DNA from 3 places in the Paenibacillus sp. UMB4589-SE434 genome. Region 1 is predicted to be linked to each of the others. Evidence: riboswitches for the same ligand, from Rfam matches in the RefSeq annotation. Region 1 holds a riboswitch; each other region holds the start of a gene.
The links. A riboswitch is a leader RNA that binds a small molecule or an ion and turns the genes downstream of it on or off. The one in region 1 is predicted to bind cyclic di-AMP.
Positions count from the first base shown of each region.

Region 2: another riboswitch for cyclic di-AMP. It lies ahead of QP775_RS09490 (hypothetical protein); the one in region 1 lies ahead of QP775_RS03905 (3D domain-containing protein).
Region 3: another riboswitch for cyclic di-AMP. It lies ahead of QP775_RS24845 (resuscitation-promoting factor); the one in region 1 lies ahead of QP775_RS03905 (3D domain-containing protein).

Region 1 covers NZ_JASOYK010000001.1:936,926-944,614, forward strand. The annotation lists gene QP775_RS03895 (amino acid ABC transporter permease) at 1-512, shown strand, start outside; gene QP775_RS03900 (amino acid ABC transporter ATP-binding protein) at 505-1,227, shown strand; cyclic di-AMP (ydaO/yuaA leader) riboswitch at 1,485-1,665, shown strand; gene QP775_RS03905 (3D domain-containing protein) at 1,673-2,434, shown strand; gene QP775_RS03910 (polysaccharide deacetylase family protein) at 2,516-3,625, opposite strand; gene QP775_RS03915 (dihydroorotate dehydrogenase electron transfer subunit) at 3,854-4,555, shown strand; gene QP775_RS03920 (dihydroorotate dehydrogenase) at 4,536-5,468, shown strand; gene lpdD (prenylated flavin chaperone LpdD) at 5,470-5,826, shown strand; gene QP775_RS03930 (PspA/IM30 family protein) at 5,964-6,653, shown strand; gene QP775_RS03935 (DUF350 domain-containing protein) at 6,755-7,168, shown strand; gene QP775_RS03940 (DUF4178 domain-containing protein) at 7,219-7,689, shown strand, end outside.
Region 2 covers NZ_JASOYK010000001.1:2,257,631-2,265,319, reverse strand. The annotation lists gene QP775_RS09510 (M1 family metallopeptidase) at 1-1,930, opposite strand, end outside; gene QP775_RS09505 (GNAT family N-acetyltransferase) at 2,418-3,341, shown strand; gene QP775_RS09500 (MarR family winged helix-turn-helix transcriptional regulator) at 3,427-3,849, shown strand; gene QP775_RS09495 (DUF1796 family putative cysteine peptidase) at 3,934-4,578, shown strand; gene QP775_RS09490 (hypothetical protein) at 4,687-5,103, opposite strand; cyclic di-AMP (ydaO/yuaA leader) riboswitch at 5,167-5,322, opposite strand; gene QP775_RS09485 (NAD-dependent epimerase/dehydratase family protein) at 5,654-6,322, opposite strand; gene QP775_RS09480 (hypothetical protein) at 6,367-6,507, shown strand; gene QP775_RS09475 (cation:proton antiporter regulatory subunit) at 6,508-6,723, opposite strand; gene QP775_RS09470 (GreA/GreB family elongation factor) at 6,713-7,174, opposite strand.
Region 3 covers NZ_JASOYK010000013.1:11,200-18,888, forward strand. The annotation lists gene QP775_RS24835 (HD domain-containing protein) at 1-375, shown strand, start outside; gene QP775_RS24840 (TatD family hydrolase) at 411-1,178, shown strand; cyclic di-AMP (ydaO/yuaA leader) riboswitch at 1,371-1,564, shown strand; gene QP775_RS24845 (resuscitation-promoting factor) at 1,857-2,978, shown strand; gene rnmV (ribonuclease M5) at 3,128-3,670, shown strand; gene rsmA (16S rRNA (adenine(1518)-N(6)/adenine(1519)-N(6))-dimethyltransferase RsmA) at 3,829-4,719, shown strand; gene yabG (sporulation peptidase YabG) at 4,837-5,730, shown strand; gene veg (biofilm formation stimulator Veg) at 5,896-6,171, shown strand; gene QP775_RS24870 (small, acid-soluble spore protein, alpha/beta type) at 6,445-6,624, shown strand; gene ispE (4-(cytidine 5'-diphospho)-2-C-methyl-D-erythritol kinase) at 7,002-7,689, shown strand, end outside.

The DNA.
Region 1 (7,689 bases):
CTCCCTTAAAGTGGTTCTCAGCAACTTATATTGAAGTATTTCGGGGAACTCCATTACTTGTGCAATTGTTTATTATATATTTTGGACTATCGGAGTACGGGGTTGACTTGCCAAAGTTTACTTCCGGTGCGATTGCCGTTGCTTTAAATAGTGCGGCTTATTTGGCGGAGATATTCCGTGCAGGTATTCAAGGTGTTAACCAAGGACAAGTGGAGGCTGCCCGTTCTTTAGGTATGACCCAATCGATGACAATGCGTTATATCGTGTTGCCGCAAGCATTACGTAATGTAATGCCTGCTATCGGTAACGAATTTATTACAATCATTAAAGAATCTTCAATTGTAACTTTTATTGGCATTGCAGATCTTATGTTTCAGACTGAAGTTATTCGAAACACAACTTATTCATCCATGGGACCGCTTTTGGGGTGTGCGCTATGTTACTTTATTATGACGTTTACACTATCCAAAATGGTCGGATTGATGGAAAGGAAGTTAAAGTATAATGATTAACATCACAAACTTACACAAGTCGTACGGCCAATTACACATTTTAAAAGGGATAGATCTTGAAATTAACGCAGGTGAAGTCGTTGTGGTCATTGGGCCAAGCGGATCCGGAAAGAGTACTTTGCTGCGCTGTCTGAATTTGCTGGAGACACCAACGAAAGGTGAGATACGATTCGAGGGTGAGATCATTAACGATAAGAAGCATGATATTAATGCCACACGCGAGAAGATGGGAATGGTATTCCAATCCTTTAATCTGTTTCCGCATATGTCGATTCTTAACAACATTACTATTTCACCAATTAAAGTGAAAAAGATGGACAAACAGAGTGCCGAAACAATAGCGTACGAACTGCTTGAAAAGGTAGGATTAAAAGACAAAGCGAGTGCTTTCCCAGCACAGTTATCTGGAGGTCAGAAACAGCGGATTGCAATCGCCCGTGCATTAGCAATGCAGCCGCACGTTATGCTGTTTGATGAGCCAACTTCTGCGTTAGATCCTGAGATGGTAGGCGAAGTGTTAGAGGTCATGAAGTCACTTGCAGCCGAAGGGATGACCATGGTAATTGTGACACATGAAATGGGATTTGCACGTGAGGTAGGGGATCGCATTATTTTTATGGACGGTGGAAATATCGTGGAGCAAGGATCTCCGGAATTGCTCTTTGCAAATCCACAGCATGCTCGGACACGAGATTTTTTAAGTCGTGTGTTATAACCGGAACAGATGATCTTGGATGTAACATCAATAATAAACATAAATGTAATTATGTAAACTAAATTCAGATCAAAAAGTACTCGCCAAAGCGGGTACTTTTTTGTGTCATTATGAACTGTATAATTTCATCAATCTCTACTTTAATGACGTTTTTGTCATCTTTCTATAAAAAAATGAAAAGCTGAATCCTTTGGGGCTCAAGGGTTTGAGCGTCATGTCATAATCTACCTGCGCACAGGTTACAAAATTGTGATATGATTCTTTCCGAGCCGAGACAAGTAATGTACGGGGGATGATTTACCGGTAGTTGAAATGGGACATACCATTTTAACTATCTCGGGGTGAATCACATTAATGGTTGGAAACAACCCATGATGAGTAGGGTACTCCTTAACCCGAATCCGACAACTAACCCCGCAGGCTTTATACTAAGGAGGTACACATAATGAAGAAACGAATGACCCTTAAGATTGCAGGAGTTATGTTTGGACTTGTCACAATGTTCCATATTTTGCCTGCATATGCTTCACCTTATATAGCAGTAGAAGGAGATACTTTCTATTCTATATCGAAGAAGTACAAGGTAGGATTGGAGGCGCTGTTAGCAGCAAATCCTACGATTAAACCGAAAAATATTTATGGCGGCTTGGAGATTCAGATCCCGGACATAGTGAAGAACAAGGCCGCGAAAGTAGAGATTGCGTCGATTCCGTCACCGAAGACTGAAACAGCGAAAACTGCTGACAAGCAGCCAACAAAAGCATTGTCAGATACAACTCCTGCTACTGAGAAACCAGCTCAGGCCAAGCCAGCAGAGAAAAAGGCGGCAAGCGTGGCCTCTTCTGTACCTAGTAACGTTGTTACTGTTGCTGGGCGTGACATGAAGTATAAAAAGAAGTTGAATGTGAAAGCTACTGCATATACAGCACATCCGAGTGAAAACGGGAAATGGGGCGCAGTTGACTATTTTGGTAATCCATTAAAATTAGGCACTGTTGCTGTAGACCCTAAAGTGATTCCACTCGGCACAAAATTGTTTGTTACCGGCTATCAATTTAAGCATCTGCCACAGGGTGGTTATGTTGCAACAGCTTCTGATATTGGAGGCGCAGTGAATGGCAGCAGGATCGATCTGTTTGTTCCTGTCAGTCAAAAAACAGGCAGCACATTCGGAGTGCAGAGCGTTCAGGTATATGTATTGAAATAAGGAATAGAAACGGCTGATGTACCTAGATAAGGGACATCAGCCGTTTTTATTTGTTTAGAGCTAGAGTGAGCCAGACAACAACTACCGTTCTTTCTTCTCCTTTTGGTCATGAAACAGTTCAGGTACGGTCACAAAGTTATAATTCTGAGCACGCAGCTTTTTAATAATGCTCGGAAGCGCTTTGACTGTATTTTGTAAGTACCCATTCATACCGCTTCCACCGGCATGCTGCAATACAATCGAACCCGCAGATACTTCATTTAAAATATTCCGCTCCATTAAAGAAGAAGGGATACCCCGCCAATCATTAGAATCTACGTCCCAATTAACGACCATATAGCCATTTTCTCCTGCCCATTGCAACTGATCTTCTGAAATTTCGCCAAATGGAGGACGGAAAAAGCGTGGTTTATAACCAACTATGTCGTCTACGATGGCTTCGGTCTGCTTGAGCTGGCTAATAAACGCTTCTATACCCGATCTGGTTAGAAGTGGATGACTGTACGTATGATTGCCGATCACATGTCCTTCAGCGACAATGCGTTTAACCAGAGCAGGATACTGCTTGGCTCGGTAACCAACTAAAAAGAATGTAGCCCGAATACCTTCATCTCGTAATATATCGAGCACAAGAGGTGTAACGCGGTTATCAGGCACGTCGTCGAATGTTAAAGCAATCTTCTTTTCATGAGTACTGTTACTGGCTCTTAGCTTGAAAATGTGAGGATAACGTGTTCTAAGTTGGGCGATAGACAGCTTACGCTGACCTATAATCTGTTTTTGATTGCTTACAGCAGAACGTGCCTTTTGCTGTTGCTGATTCTGTTTCGTCTGAAGGTGCTTTTGTGTCTGCTGTACTCTGCGATATTGTTTTAATTGATTAGACTGCTGTTGTTGTTGTTGTTGTTCTGTGCGAAAGGAGAACTTGAATTTTTTAGTTTCTCTCTCCTTTGATTCTTGGGCATGTTTTTCCATATGCTTTGTCATATGCGAACGTATCGGCCAAGTAGTTCCATTATGCACCGTACTGTTCGATCGCACTTCAGCAGGTGTCGCTGAAGTGGAACTGCTGTGATTGGAAGTCTGGTCAGGGATGTTTGGTAATGGATAACCCGCTTTAGGTTCATGCATCCCGCATCCACTGCTTACAATCAGAAAGGATAAGACAGCGGTTGTGCATAATCGACGCATTTCGATCCCCCCTCCGCTTGTATTCGATGTCATTGTTATGTCCTTCGACATATGGAAATATGCTTGTAAAGGCAAACCATTTATCACGCCTATTAGCAGATGTTTCTAATATTCTGAAAATTTTCGCAAACATAAAGAAAACGTCAATTCAGATGTGATTTCTATCACGGTCGCATAGAAGGGATAATGACATAGTATAGTTGTTAAACCTCGAAAAGGAGTATGACTGTGCATACAATTGTATCTAACGAACGCATCTCAGAAGGCATTTACCTGATGACGGTAGAAGGGCGATTCACTGCGCGCATGGGACAATTTTATATGCTCCGCTCGTGGAATCATTCGCCGATTTTATCACGTCCAATTAGTATTTGTAACATTGAACCGGACAGCATCCAATTTTTGTACAAGGTTGCAGGTGAAGGTACTCGCATGTTCGCTGCTTTGCGTGCAGGTGATCAGATTCAATTGGAAGGCCCATTAGGAAATGGTTTTCCTAATGTAACAGGGAGAACCGCATTAATAGGCGGGGGAATCGGGATTGCTCCATTGCTCTATACGGCAAAGCAACTGGACAAGCCTGATATCTATCTTGGATTCAGAGGACAATCGTATCTGACAGAGGCTTATGAGCCTTATGCAAATGAAGTTTATGTGAGAGTAAACGGGAACCTGTTAGAGGATTTAGACTTATCGAAATACGAGAATGTTCTTGTATGTGGTCCATTGGGCATGATGAAGGCCGTTGCATTAATGATGGAGCATACGGATACCAAGGTGTATGTATCTTTTGAGAAACGAATGGCATGCGGTATTGGAGCATGTTATGTGTGTTCAGTCATGAACAAAGACAAAAACAAAAAGGTTTGTTCGGATGGACCTGTATTTTTGGCAAAGGAGGTGGATTGGCATGCGGAGCTTAGCTTGTAGTGTAGCAGGTATTCATTTTAATAATCCGATCGTTATGGCATCTGGAACATTTGGTTTTGGGAAAGAATATGCCAAATTATATGATATTAATCGATTGGGCGGCATCTCTTGCAAAGGCTTAACGCTGCATCCGCGCACAGGGAATACAGGAACACGTGTATTTGAGACATCAGGCGGCATGCTGAACAGTGTAGGGCTGGAGAATCCGGGAGTTGAGGCATTTCTAAATGAAGAAATGCTGTACTGGGAAACGATCGAGCCCGTTAAGATCGCAAATCTAGGTGGAAGTAACATCGAAGAATATGTGCTGGGAGCACTAAAAATCACGCGTGACGCCGAGGAACGACGCAAGCAGAGTCGTATGGCTGTGGACATGATAGAACTTAATATTTCTTGTCCTAATGTCAAAGAGGGCGGGATTGCCTTTGGCGTAAACACAAATATCGCTCGTGAAGTTATACGCGAAGTTCGTCAAGTCACATCGCTTCCGCTTGCAGTGAAGCTGTCACCAAATGCTGAAAATATTGTAGATATGTCAGTGATGTGTCAAGAAGAAGGAGCCGAATGTGTCTCCTTAGTAAATACATTTTCCGCAATGAAGATCGACATTTATCAACGCAAAAGTGTCTTTAATAATGTGTATGCAGGGTTATCTGGACCAGCAATCAAACCAATTGCACTTCGTATGGTCCATCAAGTATCAAAGGAAGTGACTATTCCCGTGATGGGTATGGGTGGTATTGCATCAGCATCAGACGTCATTGAGTTTATTATGGCAGGGGCTTCTGTCGTACAGATTGGTACTTATAATTTCATGAACCTTCGTGCTGGAGAAGAACTGATCGCGGGAATCCAAAGCTTCATGGAGCTGGAGAACATTAATAGCTTGGACGAGATTAGGGGCATCATATAAAATGAAATGGAATATACCGTCTAACTCGATACAATGCCGGATTGAACGGATAGGTAGAGATTGGCTGGTTACCCTCACAGGTGGAGAGATGCCGGAGGATCATCATATTGGAGCGGTATCGATAGCATACCGGGCTCCGGAGATGCAGTCAGGCTGGAAAGTGGACACGCTCAAGGTTCCTAGGCACAAGGAGCATGTGCTCACGAATCCTATGGCTTTGGAAGCGGCTGCTACACTGGGCGGCACTGTGACTGTTGCAGCAGGCGTGCATTTTGATCAGTTGACTGCAGAACAAATTCAAATCGTCGTGGATGAATGTTGGCGATTGCTGCGCGAAGCATTGAATCATACAGATTAAACATATGGGAACAGGTCGGAATATCCGGCCTGTTTATTCTATATAATTTCAGAATAAAGGATGAAACGGATCATAACTTTCCACGTATAGATTATCATTAAGTTAAAGAAGCTAACCTTGAGGAGGAACTATACACCATGTCACTGTTCAAACGTTTAAGAGATGTTACGATGTCGAATGTGTTTGCCTTAATTGAGAAAGCCGAAGATCCAATTAAGATGACGGATCAATATCTCCGTGATATGCAAGAAGATCTTGAGGAAGCAGAGCGTGCCGTTGCACAGCAGATTGCGATTGAGAAGCGCTTTAAGCAGCAATACGAGGAGCAAGAAGCACTCGTGAAGAAACGCGAGGAGCAGGCTCATCTTGCTGTAGGCGCAGGTAACCTTGAACTGGCTCGTCGTGCGTTGGAAGAGAAAAAGTCCGCTGAGCAGAAAATGACTGAGTTCAAAACTAGCTATGATCAGAACAAAGCTGCAGCAGACAATCTTCGTAGCAAGCTGGAAGAGATGCGTAAGCAGTACACTGACATGAAGAACAAACGTGAAACGCTTGTAGCTCGCTACAATGCTGCAAAAGCACAAAATGAAATCAACAAAGCAATGGCTGGTTTCAGTTCAGATACAGCAATGTCCGGTTTGAAGCGTATGGAAGACAAAATGCTGCAAATGGAAGCACAGGCAGATGCCAGCAATGAACTGAGCGGTAATTCTCGCTCTTTGGACGACGAATTCGCCCAGCTTGGTAAAGACCAGCAGGTCGAAGACGAACTGGCAGCAATTATTAAGAAAATGGAACAGCAGAAATCCGATGGCTCGAGCAGCTAATTGATTACAACACCCAATGCTGAACGAAGACGCTTGCTTACCGCAAGCGTCTTCGTTCGCCAACATGTCCGGAATCAGAAAGAGGAGGAGAAAGCTTGGACATCCTTAATGTAAGCTTTCAGAACATTCAAGCCATGGCACTGTGGACAGGAACAGGTGTAGTCCTGTTATTTATCCTCATGTGCATTGATGCTTTATTCACGAAATATAATGATATACAAGAGATGAAAAATGGGAACGTAGCGGTAACGACCCGCTTTATTATGAAGCTGTTTGCACAAGGCTTCATATTATCCTCATCCATTAAAGTCGCGTACAGCTTGGGCGAGGCGCTAGTTATGTCTGTAGTTTCTTTTATTATGCTGCTCATTATTGAGGCCATTGTTCGAATCGTGCTTCGAGTAGTATTTAATCTTAATCTGGAAGCGGGCACAAAGGACGGAATGATGTCCCATGCGTTGTTAGCCGGCTCTTTGCACGTAGTCGGAGCATTTATTATCGCAGCTTGTCTGTAACAGAGTAAAATGTTCCCTATCTAGGGGTGCAATGAAAGGAGCAACTGCACATGGGATTATGGAAAAGAGTGCGCAAGCTCATGGAGAAACCGGAACCGGTCAAGCCCGAGAAGACACCTATGAGTTTGCAGCCAGGTGATGTATGTGAAGTATCACTTATGACTTATGAAATTATTGGGCGTACGGAGTGGAAAGCGCGTTCAACGATATGGCTAACGCTGCGTGATGGTTCGCGTGTTCAGTACTTACAAGTAGAGAAACGTGAGCAATGGAATTATAACTTATATGAAGCGATTGATGGACGATTAGATGCTGTCGACGAAGTTCCAAGTGAGATCGAACTCGATGGTACATGGTACTACATGGAAGATCAGTATAACGGCCTCGTGCAGGTTCAAGGCCAGACACCGTTTGGCGTACCTGGGGAGCAGTACGTATGGGAGTATCAATCGGACAATCGGAAACGGCTTCGAATTGAGTGGCAGGATGGTCGCTTTCAGCTATATGAAGGCGAATCTGTA
Region 2 (7,689 bases), 1.3 Mb from region 1:
TAGTGATAATACCAGCTTGCAAGGCTTGGGTAAAGGCATTGTGCTTGGGATTACCAATTACAATGACGTTGCTCTTGGCAAGTGTAGTCTCCAACTGCTTCTTAATCGTCTGGCGATTGTTGATTATATTTGCTTTCATGCCAAATGATTGGAACATCGATTGCAGCTGAGTAGCCAGCATGTCCTGCTGCGCTTTAGCTTTCTTACTGGCGGGATCACCTACGATGATCGTAAGCGGCTCGTCACGAAGCGTCTTGCTCATCAGCTTGTACATCGTCTCTTTTGGCAGCTGCGGATTCGATTCATCCACACCGTCGTACATTTGCTTAATGGAAGATTTCATAAAGGCTTGCTTTTCAGCCTCTGACATCTGATATTCCGGCTTCAACTCGAAGTTAGGCTTGTTCAGGTTATCGTCCATGCGATCGCGAATTGACTTGCCCAATTGATCTTCTATCGTCTGCAGCAATCCACTAACCGTTGCGTTGCGATAGGCATATCGATTGAAGTATTCCTTCATAAAGGTGTCAAATTTCTCGGGTCCAGCCATACGATACAGCTCATAAATGGCAAGACGGCCCTTCTTGTAATACACAGCATCTGGTGAATCCCCCACATGATGGTTGTCGGAATTAATGGCAACGTCCATTGGGTAGTCATCAAAGCGAACGCCATCAAAGCCGCTGCTCTTGTTGCCCTGCTCATTATAGAAGTAAGTCATGGCGAAGTCAGCGAATCCCTCATCCAGAAATGACTCTTTTTCAGAATTGTTACCGATGATAGAGTGGAACCACTGATGAGCGATCTCATGAACAAATGCAGAGTCGTTTGCAGGCACGGCATTAGGGGATACGAGACCCATCTGAATCATCCGCGAGAACTCAACAGCTACGCCCTCCACATGAGATTCAACAATACGGAAATCGGGATAGTCATATTTGCCGAATTTGCTGCTGAAAAACTCGATTGCTGCAAACGCGCGATCCATGTATTGGTTAATAACGGCGGTCTTGGCTGGATCATTCTTGTCGTTATAGTATACATATTCTACCGTAAGTCCGTTTTTGGTCTTGCTGGCCTTATGATACTTTTCGCTTGAAAAGAATACAAACTCCCGTGTCTTGTCTGACTTGGTGGAGACTATTTTGCGTCCAGCTTCTGCAGGCTGCTCGGACATTTGTCCAGGCATGGCAAGCTGGAGCTTATCTGGAACATTCAGATGAACGTTATAATCGGCAACATCGTAATAATCGGATTCAAAAGTGGTGCTGTACGGTACTTTGTTCCATGTATGTGCCTGCTCATTATATACGGACATCACAGGGAACCAGTGGGCGCCGTTAATAATATCTTTCTGGTAAGAAAGGCGCTGTGCACCAAATGGGATTTTGGTCTTGTAGGTTATAACGATCGTCACTTCTTCATCTTTCAGGAGGGGTTTTTCCAGTTGTACAGTTAAGGCCTGCTGTTCATTTTTTGACGTTAATGTGCGGCCACTAGTGGAATCTTTGACATCAGTGATGTCGATGCCGCCTAGAAAGTCGGCTGGTTTTTTGTCTGGAAATTGTTTGGCTAGTTCTTCGTTAGTGCGGGCAAACATTTGCGCTTGCGTATCTTTGGAACGATGCGCATCTGCGAATAGATGGAACACAACGTCGTTTAATTTATCAGATGAGGTATTGCGGTAGGTTACCGTCTGCTTGCCCGTAATCGTCATGTTATCGGTGTCTAGCTTGGCATCAATCTCGTATTTAACGTGCGATTGCACTTGCTCTGGTGTCTGGAACGTGGTCTTTATAGTCGAAGTAGATTCAGCAGCAGGGGCAGCGTATGTCATGCCTGCATTTGTTATTGTCCCAGCGATTAAGCTAAATGCCATTGTCACTGCCAGAACCATTTGTAATCGTTTCTTGCCTGTAAGTCTTGTCATTTGTCACACTCCCAAGTTGTCTCTTATGTTGTTATACTCCTCATCCTAATGTAAAAGACAGACAAGGTCGAGGGATTGTCCTTACTGTAACCTTACAGTATTGCAACCTTACAGCTAAGGCCAAAGCCATATGACTCGAATTAATAGTATTTTTCCATAAACAACGCTCTATCTACTGAAAATGACTCCTTAGATCCACCCAATGATAGTGATCCCTTTCACCATAGTTACCATTACAAGGATCTGAGACTACATGTCCATGTTAGAATCCAGATCTCCCGAAATACGTGTCGTTAAAGAGATATCCCCATCAAATTAACGATTTTCATATGTTTTATCGACCTCCATCAATTTTGTTCATATTGTTTATGAAATGAGGGTTCCCTTTTGGCAGTCAAACAAGGTAACGTAGACCATGTAAGAATAGGTATACAAATTGTGTAAATAAGAGTGGAGTTCGTCAACATAAAAATAGGATGTGATATTGTTGCTGAAGACTGCTAAGTACAAGGCGGAAGACATTCAGGAAATGGCTGCCTTCATCGAGACATGCAACCAAATTCAGGAACAGCATGTCGGTTATTGTGGTGTCAAATGCGATGAAATAGCGGCAGCAATTGTAGAAATTACAGCTGATAGTTCACTTGATGAACGTTTTGTCGTTTACGAGGAAGCAGGGAGTATCATTGGTATTTGTGGGCTTGATATAGGAGCTGACAATGGAGCAGTAGAATTATGGGGTCCCTTCGTGAGAGAGGACGATGTAACGAATCAGGCTCTCTTACATGCAATATGGCAAGATATTAATAAGCTAATATGGGCAAAGGGGCAGAAAGTTACGCAGGTAGAAGGGTTCTATGATACGCGTAATAGGGTTGGTATTCCTATTTTTGAATGGCTTGGAGGAGAGTGTACCGGGGTTCACTCCGTTCTTCAATTGAAGCGGGCGCAGTGGCTATCTGCTAAAGAAGAACAGACAAGCTCGCCATATAAGACAACAGATCAGGCTGCTTTTGTGTCTCTTCATGAGAGTTGTTTTCCGGGTACATACATGAGTGCTGAAAGCCTGATAAAGAGTATAGATGACCAACATGCCTTATTTGTTTGCCGTGAGAACAGTGAGATGGCTGGTTATATTTATGCGAGCGCCAATGCCGAGTTCGGTGAAGGTACAATTGAATACATTGCGGTTGATGAACGTTATCGTCACAAAGGGATCGGAAGTAAGCTGCTGCGTCAAGCCTTATCATTTTTATTTCATTATCCTTCAATAGAAGATATTCAACTGTGCGTATCCCATTCTAACAGGGGAGCTCTCTCTTTGTATGAGAAATGCGAGTTTGTAAGGGTACGAGATTACGCACATTACAAATTGAGCATAGATAGTGAGATCATGCCCATCAGCAGGTAAAAGGGATGAACCAAGCGGAAGAGGCACCCCCCATTTTCTAAGCAGAGAACATCATATTATTTATTTGGCTGGAAAGGTGGTTACTATGACTGAACATCTTGCTATTGGACGGCTGATATTACAACTGCGACGATTGGAGCGATATCCGAAGTCTTTCGGAGATCTAAACGATTTATCCCTCAGCGAAGTTCATACTATTGAAGCAATTGGGGAACATGAAGGTGTGGCAATGGGTGAGTTATCTGACCGGCTGTGCGTTACGAAGGGAGCCGTCTCGCAAATGATGGTTCGTTTGGAACGAAAGGAGCTTGTCGTCCGTAATACACATCCGTCAGACGCTCGAATTGTTCTTGTGTCTTTAACAGACAAGGGGCGAATCGCCTATGAAACGCAGGCCAAGATACATGAAGCTATTTATATGGAGTTAAAAGGAGAGTTTACCAGCAGTGAGCTTCGTTCTTTCGAGCGGTGTATGGAACGATTAACACAGACGCTTCGAGACCGTTAATAAAGCAAATGAGACGGAAGTCCGTACCTTTTAGCCAAGCCGTCATACAGTATAGTATACGGATTGAGACAAGAGGTGACGACGATGAAGAGGGAACAATTAGCACGATCTTATCATGCAATATATAGTATGGGGAGAAAATGTTTAGTAGCTATTCAGTTGCATCGACTCGGATTAAGAAAGTTCGGAGGCATGCTAGATTGGAATCGCTCCGTACACCTATCGAACGTTAACTTGTTGCTGCGCAATCGATTCGCAGGATATATGGAACTAGACAACCTTGAATTTACAGGTTATGACCAAGGTGATCGATGTCTTATGTTACGGGATCGTGTATACGATATTTATTCTGTTCATGATTACCCGAAAGACTTCAATTCACCTGAGCATCTGGTATCCTATCCCGAGGTTAAAGCGATGTACGATCGCCGAATACAGCGCTTTTTGGAGAAAACAGCGGTATTACCATGGTTGTTATTTATTCGTATTGATGGGACGTATGAGGAAGTTGTCGAGCTTGAAAGGCAGCTGCGTAGTTATGTCAGACATCAATTTCATATTTTGCTTGTTTTACATGGGGATCATCTTGGAATCGTAGAGATAGATTGGAACTTGGAACATGTGTGTGTTGTTTCTATAGACACAGAGCAGCTGAATGATGAGGTGTGGGACGAACTGCTGGCGAGTGTAGCGTATGAGGAATATGCAGGGCAGCCGGATAAGCCATAGGAAGACGCTGTCATTTAAAATAACAGTTGCAGGACTGCGGCTATGGGCTTCAGTCCTGCTGATGCGTGAATCTGCTAGTAGACATTTTAAAGATTCATTTTTGCTGCTTTAGATGGTTCCGTAATAGGCTTGGCAGTGGGTGATAAGCATGCTTTGCTGCGGACAATAACGATAGGATGAATGCTGCAACAGATTCGCTAGTGCTAGCTCGGTTAACTGTACCTTCTCCTCACACCATGAAGTTCTCATTTGCTCCAACAGCAGCAAAGCACCTATTGCTGATTTGCCCTTTAACCGTTCTAATTGTCGCGCCCAGCGCTGAAGATCAAAATGAGAATCATCAGGCATCAGGGTAACTTTTCCCCAGCCTTGAGCTTCCCCACTTACTACTTTTAAAATAATCATGATCGGCAATGCGGTCCTGCATTGTGTATCAGTTTCAATTGCGGACAAGCGTGACATACTAGCTAATTGATACAATTCAATGCGGTTAATGGTGTGTGCTGATGTATGGATTTCGTCCATCTTCATCCCTCCAGACTTTGTCATGATGCAAATAGGTGGTCTGTAACAAGAGCAGCTATCTGCAAGTCTCTCCTGTAACGCTTACGAGGTTAGCTGACGGATTCGGGCGATGGAGTCGCCCTACCAGTAGAGACTACCGGATTCACCCCAATGTAGGATCGTGGACCCTGAATGGTTCCCCCGCTGCTCTGTAACTAGAGCACTCAGCGATTGAAAGAATGAAGCGATGCTTCATGTTGTCTATCATAGCGCGTGGCAGCAGGGGTGTATAACGATAAAAGACCGATAAGGACGAATTAAAGGTGATTTTGAACGATAGGGGATGGATTATAGCAACGATTGAATATATTTATCCGAATTACGCCGTGCTTGCTGCAGCTATCGATAGGTTGCATATTTCGTGTTCAGCGACGGAAGGCTGCTCGAAGGCATACGAGAAATAAAAAGATGGACGAAGGCATACTGCCGGGAAATTGGATGAGATGTACGCGCGTCAAAAAGCACTTCCGCTGCGCCTGTTCACAGCAGCATACTGAAGTGCTTATCATCCTTATTTATTTATTTGAGCAGCCATGCTGCACAGTTGGTCAGAAGGATATATGTGCGTGCCGCCAAGACCTGAGCTTGCTGCATACAGCATTGCTTCTGCTATGATAGAAGCTTGAATCGGGCGATATTTTAATAGTGGGCCGCGCAGGATAGGCGATAAGAGGGGACTGATGGCAGCTGCAGCTCGCTCTCCGAGTCGGAACTCCTGACGCGCACCTATAATTAGCGAGGGCCGTACAATATGAAGCGCACGTAAGGGAAGTGCTTGCAGTCCAGTTTCCAAATCCCCTTTGACACGACTGTAGAAAAATGCTGACTTCGAGCTGGACCCCATCGCTGTAATGATTGTAAAAGAACGAACCTGTGCCGCAGCTGAAAGCTTCCCAGCTTGCAAGGGATAAATGTAATCTACCTTACGAAATGCTTCCTTTGACTTGGCTTGCTTGATTGTAGTTCCTAAACAGCAGAACACGTCTTCTGCTTGAAATAATGCAGCATACTGGTCCATACGGTCGAAATCTATCGTGTGTACTTCAACATTAGGAAAGGGAACGATGACAGGTCGGCGACTTAACACAATGACACGTTTATAATACGCATGAATTCGTGCCATAAGCTCGCTGCCTACTAACCCTGTCGCACCTAACACTAAGGCGGTATCTTTGGTCATCAGCTAGCCCCTTTCAAGATGAATATTCGTTCGTCCATTATAACATGATGATCATTTGGAATGAGAACAAGCTGGATCTGGTTGTTCAACTTGCTTCATCCAACTTATATCTGACGTTAGAAGAATATAACGGAAAGAGCCACTATGCTCTGCCAAAAAAGGCGAGCGCAGCGGCCCCTCTGTAGCTAATCGATTAAGCCGGCAATAATGGCGGCTGCAGTGCCTGCTTCTTTGTCATCCAGCGTAACAACGGATTGCATTTCATCAGGATCATCGGCTTTCATATGGAAGAGGTCACGTCGACCATCCAAATGCACAATGATAACCAGTGTGTCTCCAACTGCGGTATGCAGACTATATTTCCGGCCGATACCTGGCAGGTCTGCTGCTTTAACGTTCATGTTGACATCCTCCCTCGATGTCCTCTGCAGTAAAGGTGACCTTGTCAATTCGAATATCAATTGTTCCGGCTGGTGTATCAATTGTCAGTATGCTTCCGATAGTCGCAGTAAGCAGTTGTCTCCCCATAGGAGACAGGAATGAAATTCGATTCTCATTGGGCTCCGCATGCTGCGGGTAGACGATGGTAAAGGAATCCATATCGTGATCTTCTAGATAGGTGATTCTAACCTGGCTGCCAATCAGTATCACTTTGCACAATTGATCATCAGGCAGGTTGAGCAGCTCTCGAATACACGAAGAATAACGTGTCACAATCTGTTCTGCTTGTGTGCGCTTGTCTCCAAATGCGGGAAAGACCGCATCTAGAAATGCCTGCTTCTCTTCCTCTAACGCAATGAGCTGACGTTGGACATGCTGCCTAATTTGGGTGGAAGTGGCGCTATGGTTCATAGTAGACTTCACCTCCTATATGATTGCGGTTACATTTGAAAATGAGCATGTTCATCTAATCTCCTCCAGACATAATAAAAACCTCCACGTTATGAGGTCCTATCAATAGTTTAACATATAAATCTTGTAGGTAAGCAAACGGCTTACAACGTGTGTTTCTATGAGAGGAATATCATATTTAAATACGATAGAAAGCAGACGTGAAGTGGCCATTAGAAAAGACTATTCATTTATTTCATACATAATAATTTTACAGACTACCTTCTCTATTTTTTGTCCTGTAGGGTAACAATTTTATTAAGCAGCTGACGTAGCTATGTGGGATACATAAGGGGCAATATCGGTGATGGAATGAATATCCTTCCTAATCATTAACTTTATAGTATGATAGAGAAACAGGGACAATTAGACAGGTCCCACGGATTGATCATATTCCTGTCGTCTTATCTAATCTACATATAAGAGGACGACTGTATTGGAACTGGTTGTACATAGTGAGAAGTAGAGAGGAGAGG
Region 3 (7,689 bases), on a different contig from region 1:
ATGGAACGAAAGTTGTATAAATATGTAGAGGTCGATCAGTTAAATACGGAGCTAATGGAAGAACTTTGTCAGCAATGGAAGGCTGCAGGACTTGATCCCGCTTATGATCTATGGTTTGATTCCCCTACTGATATGCCTTATGATGTGTATCGTTCTGGAGAAGAACCGACACAAATGCACATTTTATTGCTCGATCGTGACCAACAATTGGTCGAGCTGTCAAAAAAGTCGGATATTGTTCGCTCTATCAGTGGATTGCATCGTGGTAAGCATTATATATATTTTCCGATTGATAAAATCAGACAGGCAGCCCCGCGACTTTCTGAATCAGTTGTCCGACTACTTCAACTACAAGAGGATCGAGCGTCACAGTAGGAACCTACTAGAGGATACAAGGAGAGTAATTCGACATGATATTTGACACACATACCCATTTGGATAATGAAGCCTTTAATGAAGATCGTGAGGAAGTAATTGCTCGCGCTTTAGAACAAGGCGTGACACGAATGGTAAACGTAGGCTTTAACCGGGAAACGATCCCGACGACCATGGAGTTGGCGGAGAAGTACCCCTTTATTTATGCGGCTGTGGGATGGCACCCAGTTGATGCAATTACGATGCAGAAGACGGATATCGATTGGATCGCCAAGTTGACTGAGCATAAAAAAGTAGTAGCTATTGGTGAAATTGGACTCGATTATCATTGGGATACATCACCGAAGGATGTACAGCAACGTGTATTCAGAGAGCAAATCGGACTCGCACGTGAATTGGATATGCCAATTATCATACACAATCGTGATGCACATGAAGATGTAGTTCGTATTTTGAGAGAAGAAAATGCAAAAGAGGTTGGAGGCATTATGCATTCGTTCTCAGGAAGCTGGGAGACCGCTAAAATGTGTCTGGATATGGGCTTTTATATTTCGTTCGGCGGCCCAGTCACGTTTAAGAATGCTAAACAGCCAAAAGAGGTACTTAAACAGGTTCCAATGGACCGTTTATTGGTGGAAACGGATGCTCCTTATTTGACTCCTCATCCTTATCGGGGGAAACGGAATGAAACCGGATACGTTCGGTTAGTGGCAGAGGTAGCAGCTGGATTAAAGGATATGGATTTAGAAGAATTTTGCAGAAAAACAACCGAAAATGCTCTTACATGTTTTGACATACGTTGAAAATCAACGAAAAACTAACGAAAAAAAGTTCTACACCAACATATACATGGATTTGTTTGATAAAACGAGTAAATTTGGCTTTATTTTTGTTGTTTTTAACGAAAAACGTGATTGCGGCAGTCTTTACAACTTTGTCATAAACACGATATGATTTCTCACAGAAGTTCGATTGAACTTGAATATTGTTCCAACCAACCAGTAACGCTGAATTTCCATTGATTTGGAGAGCGGGGGAACCAGAAGCATGCTGCAAGTGCCAGCAGGTGCGGAGTGTATCCTTGGGGTGAATTAAGAGCTGTCGAGCCGTGAGCCGATATGTTCTTATAGGGCGACTCTCATAGCCCGAACCCGACAGCTAACCTCGCAAGCGTACGGAGAGAGGTCCTCGTGTGAGCCCTAGACTGTTGTTTTGTTTGGGTCTTGATGAAGAAGCCACGAAAGAGAGTCCTCTTGAGACAGGCTTCTTTTGTTTTTGCATCTTACGAGACTCGCATCCTTGCATATTTTGTGGAGCGGGTTCATAGGTTGTAAGAACAAGGAGGAAGAGACGACCGTTACTGGAGTTGGTGTGAGAGATAGGCAGGCACAAGCTTATTTTTCGCAAAAATATCCAATAGTCGCGTCAGATGTATCATGCATAACTTCTCGACGGCGGGACTATGTAAGGAGGACCGAGAAATGGGCAACTTCGTGAACAACGATCCCCATGATCCCCGATCATCCAGCAAGTCACTCGCAATGCGATGGAAGCATGAAAATGTGCGTGTTGTTTCTGTAATTGCTGTAGTTGCAATCGCTATAACTTTAGTTAGTGTGCTGGTGGGATTCAGTTATTCCAAAAAGACGGTCGCCATTGTCGTAGATGGACAAGAGCGTCGTTTGGAAACTCGCCAGGAAACGCTTCGTGATGTTTTGGATGAGCACACGATAGCGGTAGGAAGTCATGACGAAGTATCTGTAGCGTTAGATACTGAAGTCAAAGATGGGGCTCAAATCACCATAGAACGTGCTAAGCCAATTCAGATTACGGTGGATGGGCTAACGAAGACGTTGTATACAACTAAGGACAATGTCAAACAAGCACTTACTCAATTAAATATTAACCTGAAAGCGCAAGATAAAATTTTCCCAAGCAAGTTGACCTCGATTGCGTCTAACATGAACATCAAAGTTGTGCGTGTGACCAAAGGGGTTGAGGAGCGTAAGGTGAAGGTGCCTTATCAAGTCGTCAAACAGGCAAACCCGGATATGAAGAAGGGTACCAAAAAGACAGTGCAGCAGGGCCAGTCAGGTCTGGTCGTACAAAAGATCGAAAAGACCTTCGAAGATGGGAAGCTTGTCACTGCCCGTATGGTAGACAAAAAAGTGCAGACCAAACAAGTCAATAAGGTTATCGCTTACGGTACGAAAAAAGAACCTGAATTAGTGGTACTGTCTGCGGATAGCGATGACGTTGGTCAGTCTTCTGGCGGCAACTCAGATTTTGATTACAAGAAAAAAATTACGAATGTGCAATTAACAGCATACACGGAAACTCCAGGTTCTGTGGGGGCCAAAACAGCCTCCGGAACAAAAGTAACCGAAGGTCGTACGATTGCGGTAGATCCGAAGGTCATTCCACTTGGCTGGTGGGTATACATCGAAGGCATTGGCTTCCGCCGTGCTGAAGACACAGGTGGAGCCGTCAAAGGCAACATCATTGATGTATATTACGACTCCTCCAAGCAAGTGCAGCGTTTCGGACGCAAGAAGGGATATACGGTTTATGTTATCGGTCCTGTGAAGCCGGAGGCGAGTTAGGAAGTCTCTAGTGTAGTGTTAGCTGTGTGGATTGCAGCTGTGTATTTATGATATAGTAATTCATATTCAAATATGTCATGCTAAGAAGAGGGGATTCCCTCTTCTTTTGTATTTTAGTTGTACTTTTTTTGGGAAAGGGGCAATTGCCTGTGATACGTGAGGTTATTGTCGTTGAAGGAAGAGACGACACCGTAGCGATAAAACGAGCGGTAGATGCAGATACTATTGAGACTGGCGGATCGGCTCTAAATGAGATGACGTTTAAGAAGATCGCGCTGGCGCATGAGCGCCGGGGCGTTATTATATTTACGGACCCTGACTTCGCTGGTGAACGGATTCGCAAAGCGATTGCAGCTCGTGTCCCTGGATGCAAGCATGCATTCCTAACCAAGCAGGAGGCGCTCGCCAAAGGCGACATTGGGGTGGAGAATGCTTCGCCCGCAGCGATTCGCCATGCACTTGATCATCTGCGAACAGAGATGCCTGCCTATGAAGGCACAGTGCTTACCTGGACTGATCTGGTCCAGGCAGGACTTACTGCTTATGAGGGATCGGCCGATAGACGCATGAGACTAGGTGAAATACTAGGCATAGGGTATTGTAATGCCAAGCAATTATTAAAGCGTTGTACGACCTTTCAGATTAGTCGAGAAGAATTTGAAGATGCTCTGCGACGTCTAGACACCAATTAAATGTAAGTGTCAATAGGACGACAGCATATATTTCGATGCTTATGATCATTAGATTTTATCGTACTAACTGAGGTATCGGGATACGAATTGGAGCATTTAAGGCCCACATTAGGTGAAAATTTGCGAATGTGTGTAAATTTATGGAAGGCGGGTAAAGAATGACGCAAGTAAGACCGGACATTGCCACACCAACACGAACCAAAGATATTATACGAAAGCACGGTTTTTCATTTAAGAAGAGCCTAGGCCAAAATTTTCTTATTGATATGAATGTTATGCGCCGTATCGTCCAAGCAGCAGATCTGGATGAGCATACAGGTGCGCTTGAGATTGGACCTGGGATCGGAGCATTGACAGAGCAGCTGGCGAAGCAGGCAAGCAAGGTCGCAGCAGTAGAAATCGACCAGCGTTTGATTCCTATTTTAGCGGAGGTCATGGAGCCGTATAACAATGTTAGCGTTGTACATGGCGATGTGCTAAAAGTCGATTTGCCGGCACTGTTTCAAGAACAATTTGCGGAGATGGATAAGGTGAGTGTTGTGGCGAATCTGCCATATTACGTGACTACTCCCATTATGATGAAGTTGCTGGAAGAGCGTCTTCCACTCAAAAATATTGTCGTTATGATTCAGAAGGAAGTAGCTGAACGCATGGCGGCCTCACCTGGCGGCAAAGAATTTGGCAGTCTGAGTGTTGCAGTCCAATACTACAGCGAACCCGAGATTGTGTGCACGGTTCCCCATACTGTATTTATTCCACAGCCTAATGTAGAATCTGCGGTTATCCGCTTAAAGGTAAGAGACAAGCCTCCTGTGGAAGTAAATGACGAATCCCGATTTTTTGAAGTCGTTCAAGCGAGCTTCACGCAGCGACGCAAGACGATTTGGAATAACTTAAAGGCACGTTATAGTGGTGATATTGGCATAGACCAGCTGCAAACCGCTTTGGAGACGGCTGGAATCAATCCTACACGCAGAGGCGAGACTTTGTCACTTGAAGAGTTTGCGCGCCTTAGTGAGGCTATAGGGTCTTCATATGACGCTTTGTAATTAGTTACATAATTTTAGCGCCTCTATTTATAACCAGCTAGCCCCCAAAAGGGGCTTTTTTTGTTTAGGCACCAATCCTGACTTCCGCCCATACGATAGGTAAGAGGTGATAAGGGCATGAAGGTGGGAGATCTGGTCATACGCAAATCTTATGGTGGGGATATTACATTCCGGATAGAAGGGATTTATGAGCACATATCGTTGTTAAAAGGAACGGATTATCGACTAGTGGCCGATGCTCCGACATCAGATCTGGTCAATGTGCCTGAGACAACGATGAAACGGCGTAAACAGCAAGCACAAATTAAAATGATTGAATCCGTGGAAGCACTGGAACGCCACAGACAGCGCCAATCAGAGCGCCGTCAAACAGAATTTCAATTTGCTGATGCTCCGAACCAGGCGGCCCATTTCGAAATGCCAGGCAAGGTGCTTCATCTGGACGGAGACCCGAACTATTTACAAAAAAGCATGACCTTGTATAACCAACTGCGGGTTCCCGCAGAAGGGCACTACGTGTCGGAGGCCAAGATGTCTGACGCTGTTTACACACTGTTGCCTCGATCGCGTCCAGATATTATCGTGATTACAGGGCATGACGGCGTGTTAAAAGGTTTAAAGCATCGAGACTTATATAGTCTGCAGAGTTATAAAAATTCACAAAACTTCGTAAATGCAGTCAAGACGGCTAGGCAGTATGAACGGAACCTGGATATGTTAACGGTTATAGCAGGTGCCTGTCAGTCTCACTTTGAGGCGCTGCTACAAAACGGCGCAAACTTTGCCAGCTCCCCGGGCCGTATTATGATTCATGCACTTGATCCGGCATACGTGGCGGCCAAAGCAGCCTACACCTCCATTCGCGACACTATTCATATTGCGGACATTGCTCCGCATACGATAACAGGTACGGAAGGGTTAGGTGGCATTGAAACTCGGGGGAGCCATCGACTAGGAATGCCGAAGTGGAAAGACCTGTCCACGCTGAACGTTACACCATCCGTTACTTAATTTTTTTAGGTCATTATGCATAAATATAGGTCTTGAATCACATCCTACAAAATTGGGTATAAAAATGAATTGACATGGTTTTAATAATATTGTTATAATTATCTGTTTATTTGACACCTCCCCTTTAATTGTTTATAATGGACAAGGAAAGAGGTGGTAGTTGAAATGGCTAAAAATGCGCTGTTTGAAATACGACGCTGTCTTGAAGCCCATGTTGGACAGAAGATTCTGCTTCGTGCGAATGGAGGCCGTCGCAAGACGATTGAACGCACGGGCGTATTGGAAGAAACCTACCCTTCTGTTTTTGTTGTAAGTTTGGATCAGGAGCAGCAGAATGCCAAGCGTGTCTCCTACAGCTATGCAGATATATTGACCGAGTCGGTAGAAGTTACCGTCTGCGCAGATAACGGCGAGTTGAAGATTGAGTATATTCGCAGTTAATGATGTGATGTAAAGCAGTCCGAGAGGGCTGCTTTTTTGTATTTCTATATTTCTTATGTCAAGCAGGCTTGGAGTGTGATGGAGTCGGCTTTTGTAATGAACTATTGTATTGGGATAGGCAAAGGGTGAATTATAATCTTTTAATCCTCCCATTTTTTTGGCTGTTTGCCTTTGCATGAAGCTCGACATATTGACTAACACTATAATTGCAATGCAATCTCTTCTAACTCTGTCTCCAACTCGATTTGTTAAGCACTATAAGGAGGTACTTATATGAGCCGCAGAAGAAGAAGTGTCATGTCAGAAGAACTAAAGTATGAGTTAGCTAAAGACCTTGGATTCTACGATACGGTTCAAAAAGAGGGTTGGGGATCCATTAAGGCAAAGGATGCCGGCAATATGGTAAAACGCGCGATTCAATTGGCCGAGGAAGCAGCCTCTCGTAAAAATTAAGGATACAGCATGACTTATAAGCGGACCTTTTGACGCCACGCAGGCGCGAGGTTCGCTTTTTATGTTAACGAAGGGAATACAAGCGTGAGCAAAGGGAAATAGCTGATATAACGCCTTTCTTACAGGGCTGCCTTTACAAACCATTCACGAATGACTTGCATGTCATAGTCTGTTATAATAACGAAAGCGATCCGAAGGGTGAGAATAACCTCTATATGAACTTGTTAGAGTTCACAAGGAGGAGCGATTGATAAAGTTAGCCGAGCAGTTGAGCATTGCAGGCTCTGGTGTTTTTATCGCGAATCAGAATGAAGGCATTTTCCTTTCCATCTGCGGATTCTTATATATTCTGATATCGTAAAGAAGGGTGAAAGCCGGTGAAAGTGTATGAGAAGGCACCAGCAAAGATCAATCTAATGCTGGATGTATTGCGTAAGCGAGAAGACGGATTCCACGAAGTTGAAATGGTTATGACGATGGTTGACCTGGCCGATCGACTAGAGATGGAGGAGCTTCCGCGCGACACGATTATTATTTCCAGCCAAGCTGGTTACATACCGTTAGACGAGAAGAATCTGGCCTTTCAGGCTGCAAAGCTGATAAAGGAAAGATACGAAGTTCGACAAGGCGTCTATATTCACTTGGATAAGAAGATACCGGTCGCAGCAGGACTTGCTGGAGGCAGCAGTGATGCCGCAGCCGCTTTGCGCGGCTTGAACCGCCTATGGAGGCTGAATATTTCGGAACAGGAGCTGCAAGCGTTAGGCTCAGAATTAGGTTCCGACGTGCCCTTCTGTGTAACAGGCGGAACAGCAATTGCGCGTGGTCGCGGAGAGAAGCTAGAGCACATTTCTAATCCCCCGCAGTGCTGGGTTGTGCTTGCCAAGCCGCCGATTAATGTATCAACGGCCGATGTATACGGGCGTTTCAGAGCTAATCGCATTGAGAAGCATCCATCGCTAGCGAGTATGATAGATGCTATTGAATCTCAATCATTTCATGGGATATGTGAGAACTTAGGGAACGTGCTTGAGGACGTCACGCTGCCGATGCACCCGGAAGTAC